Regions from separate parts of the Gallintestinimicrobium sp. genome, predicted to be linked through region 2. Evidence: predicted binding sites of a transcription regulator. Region 2 holds the regulator's gene; the other holds the start of a gene.

Region 1 (2,206 bases), on a different contig from region 2:
GATCTTCGGGAAGTAAAGGATACCCTTTAAGTTGAACGGATAATCCATGTTCAGATGAATCCAGAACAGAGGCTCCTTGTAATCCATAAATACCTTGCGGTAGAAATCAATGTACTCTTCCTTTGTGCATTCACTGGGGTTCTTCGTCCAGAGCGGGTGAGTATCGTTGATCAGTTCCGGACGCTTTGTAATTTTGAGCTTATCCGGATCTTCTTCCTTTTCTTTCTTCACTTCTTCGATCACATGATCGCTGTCGAGCTTCTCACTCGCAAGAATCGTCTGTGTCTCAGGTGTATTGGCTCTGGAAACGTAAATTTCCACAGGCATGAAGGAACAATACTTTTTGATCACTTCGGTTGCCTTATACTCGTTGCAGAACTGCAGGCAGTCCTCGTTTAAGAACAGGGTAATGCAGGTACCGACTTCTGTGCGGGTACCATCCTGCATGTCATATTCTGTGCCGCCGTCGCACTCCCAGTGAACCGGCTTTGCATCCTTCTGCCAGGAAAGGGTATCGATATGCACCTCATCTGCTACCATAAATGCGGAATAGAAGCCCAGGCCGAAATGACCGATGATCTGGTCGTCGTTTGTCTTATCTTTATATTTTGCGATAAAATCTGTCGCGCCGGAAAATGCGATCTGGTTAATGTATTCCTCCACCTCATCCGCAGTCATGCCGACACCGTTATCGATAAACTGGATGGTCTTTGCATCCGGATCAACGATAACATCCACTCTGGGCTTGTAGCCTTCCGGAAGCTCGTATTCTCCCATCATATCCAGCTTCTTTAACTTCGTAATGGCATCGCAGCCGTTGGAAATCAGCTCTCTGTAAAAAATGTCATGATCCGAATATAACCACTTTTTAATAATCGGAAAAATATTGTCGCTGTTAATTGATAATGCTCCGTGCTTTTCAGCCATGAAATATCACGATCCTTTCTTTCTCAGTTCGTTTTCAGATGCCTGGAGAAGCTTTCCTCCAAGCTTTATCCATAGTGTAGTCCTGTCGTTTCAAAAAGTCAATAAAAAATTAGCACTCATTTTGACTGAGTGCTAATAATTCTTTGAAAGCCCGCATGGTTGCCGCGTTTCCCGCAATTCTAAATTTTTCATAAACAGGGTACAGCACACTGTCGGGCAGTTTTCATAAGCTGAAACGCAGCGTCCGACAGGGCAGTTTTCATAAGCCGGAAGCACGACGTCCTGCCGGAATGCCCAGCTATTCCTGCTCACTCCTGATGCTGGAAATACATCTGGTATACTTCAAAAAAGCTGGAAGTTTTGACATCGTCCTGATGAATCATCGTGACGGAATTCCAGAGTTCCTCGTTGAGCTGACGTACCAATGTCTGCTCAAACGCCGTATATTCCGTATCGAATGCCTCGCTCTGGCGCTGTTTTACTATTTTTTCCTTATTCGCTTTGGTCTGCGCCTCGTCGAACGTGCTGATACATTTTAAAATATAGTAACTTCCGTCTGATTCCACCACGTCACTGATCTCGTCCTTGCCGAGGTTAAACGCCGCCTTTTCCAGTGCTTCCGAAACCTCGCCTTTTCCAAACGACTGCGTCACCGTTTGGTCCTCGCTCTCTGCCTGCGCAAGCGTCTCAAAATCCACGCCTTCTTCTTTTGCCTTGCCAAGCACCTGGGAAGCTTTGGCAGAATCGCTGACCCTGATCATATCTACCGTGATGGTGCGCGCTTCATCGTCACTGACCTCCGGATTGACATTTTCTACAATCGTCTGATAAACCTTTTCTGCAAGCGCATACTCTTCATACATCTTCGTAATCAGATCCTGCGTCACGTTGAGTGCCGTCACTTCCGCGCTGTTCAAGGAAGTAAAATATTCCCTGCCCGCCGCTGCCGCACGCTCCTTTTCCTTATCATCCAGCGTCACTTCTTTTTTCTGGGCGAGCAGATTCATCACCTTGATTCTCGCCAGCTGTGTCAACACCTGTTCCCGTTCCTCCTGCTCCAGCGAAAGCTGTCCGTCGGAAGCGTTCCAGATCTGGCTTCCATAGACGGATTCATACTGATTCTGCATGTTCGTCAGATATACCATCACCTCCGGCAGCACACAAGACGCACTCGAAATCCGGAATACCTCGTTCTTTTTCAGACCCGCCGTCAGAACGACCTTCGTATTTTTCCCGCAGCCTGCCAGCGCAGAAATCATCATAACAGCCGCGCCCAGAA
Region 2 (2,206 bases):
TCAAGAGCGTTGAGCTGTATGTAAAGCCGGAAGAGAGCGCAGTATACTATGTGATCAACGGTACAACGAGCGGAAGCTTCGGAATCTAAGTGTCTGAGCAGACACCGCAATCGAAAGCAGGCGTCGCCATAATCTGAGCGGGCGCTGCAGAGTCAGAACGTACATAATACACAGAAATAAGAACAGCCGTATCGGGGACGAATCCTTCCCGGTGCGGCTGCTTTTTTCATAAATTCTCCATTCCGCAGGCGCTTTGCGCCGAAGGAATCGCGAGGCGAACGTCCAGTTCGGCTCTGCGATCCTAACTACTTTGTGACGCCTGTGGCACAAATAGCTGTGCGAAAAATAAGCGATCACGCTTATTTTTCACACTATCTTCACAAGTATTTTGGGAAAATCTGTTGACAATAGAGTAGGGGAGTGGTAATGTAATCATCAGAAGGTGTTAGCACTCCAAGTGATTGAGTGCTAACAAATCAGAAAGCAGGTGAGAACGTGGAACTCGATGAAAGGAAAAAGAAAATTCTGCAGGCAGTTATTCGGAACTATCTGGAGACAGGAGAGCCGGTGGGCAGCAGGACAATTTCCAAGTATACCGATTTGAATTTAAGTTCCGCGACCATCCGCAATGAGATGTCCGATCTGGAAGAAATGGGCTACATTTTACAGCCCCATACCTCTGCAGGACGGATTCCTTCTGATAAGGGTTACCGCTTTTATGTAGACACCATGCTGGGTGAGCGGGAACGTGAAGTGGAAGAGTTAAAAGGTCTGCTTCTGGAAAAGGATGAAAAGATGGACACTCTCTTAAAGAGAGTGGCGAGAGTGCTGGCGACCAACACCAACTATGCGGCGATGATCACCACACCCCAGTATCAGCGCAATAAGCTGAAATTCATCCAGCTTTCAAAAGTAGATGAGCATCAGCTTCTGGCAGTTGTTGTAGTAGAAGGCAATGTGATCAAGAACACGATGCTTCAGGTCGAAGAGGATCTGGATGATGCGACACTCCTGAAACTGAACATCCTGTTAAACACCCATTTAAACGGGCTGTCGATTGATGAAATCAATCTTGCGATGATTTCGGAGATGAAGCAGCAGGCAGGCGTTCACAGCGGCATTGTAAGCGGAGTGATTGATGCAGTTGCCGAAGCGATCCGGTCGGATGAGGATTTAAAGATCTATACCAGCGGAACCAATAACATCCTGAAATATCCGGAGCTGACGGACAATCGGGAAAAGACCAGCGAGCTGATCAATGTATTTGAAGAAAAGAAAGCGCTGGGAGAGCTGGTTCAGGATTCCCTTTCCGAAGAGAATAACACCGGCATTCAGGTTTATATCGGCAATGAGACGCCGGTTTCGTCCATGAAGGACTGCAGCGTCGTAACTGCAACCTATGAGCTTGGAGAGGGCATGAGAGGTACGATCGGAATCATCGGTCCCAAACGAATGGATTATGACAAGGTCATCGGTACCTTAAAGACACTGATGAACGAGTTGGATACTTTATATAAGAAGTAGAAAGGGTGACAGGCGTGGCAGAAGAGAGAATGGAAGAGGAAGTAAAGCAGGACACATCGGAAACCGAAACGCAGGAAAAACGGAATACGGAAGAATGTGAAGAAACTGCGGAGGCTTCCGCAGAAAATACAGAAACTCCGGAAGATGGGGAAGCTTCTGAGGAAAAAGATAAAAAAGGCTTCTTTTCCGGAAGAAAAAAAGAGAAAAAGGAAGATGCCGTAAAGGCACAGATCAACGAGCTGCAGGATAAGGTAATGCGGCAGATGGCTGAGTTCGAGAACTTCCGCAAGCGCTCCGAAAAGGAAAAGTCTGCGATGTTCGAGACAGGCGCAAAGAGCGTGATCGAAAAGATCCTTCCTGTTGTAGATAATTTTGAAAGAGGACTTGCAACCGTACCGGAAGACGAAAAGGATGCTCCTTTTGTAGACGGTATGAACAAGGTTTACAGGCAGCTGCTAACAGAGCTTGAAAACCTCGGTGTAAAACCGATCGAAGCGGTCGGCAAAGAGTTCGATCCCAACTTCCACAACGCAGTGATGCAGGTGGAAAACGATGAGCTGGAACCCGGAACTGTAGCACAGGAGCTTTTAAAGGGCTACATGTACAGGGACACCGTGGTACGTCACAGCATGGTCGCTGTTGTGCAGGAATAAAAGCCTGCAGGCAGCTTTTCATAGATTTG

The links. Region 2 encodes HrcA, which represses chaperone genes, less so after heat shock. Its sites were predicted from a motif close to TGTTAGCACTCNNNNNNNNNGAGTGCTAACA; they were not measured.
Region 1: a site for HrcA is predicted at 1,035-1,065, ahead of htpG (molecular chaperone HtpG). Genes of this name have one in related genera too.

The regions. Positions count from the first base shown of each region.
Region 1 is NZ_JBKVPW010000018.1:41,567-43,772, reverse strand. Features, by position in the region: gene htpG (molecular chaperone HtpG) at 1-927, opposite strand, end outside; gene ACLTOQ_RS13925 (peptidyl-prolyl cis-trans isomerase) at 1,236-2,206, opposite strand, start outside.
Region 2 is NZ_JBKVPW010000003.1:18,032-20,237, forward strand. Features, by position in the region: gene ACLTOQ_RS03535 (DUF6465 family protein) at 1-89, shown strand, start outside; gene hrcA (heat-inducible transcriptional repressor HrcA) at 496-1,524, shown strand; gene grpE (nucleotide exchange factor GrpE) at 1,554-2,177, shown strand.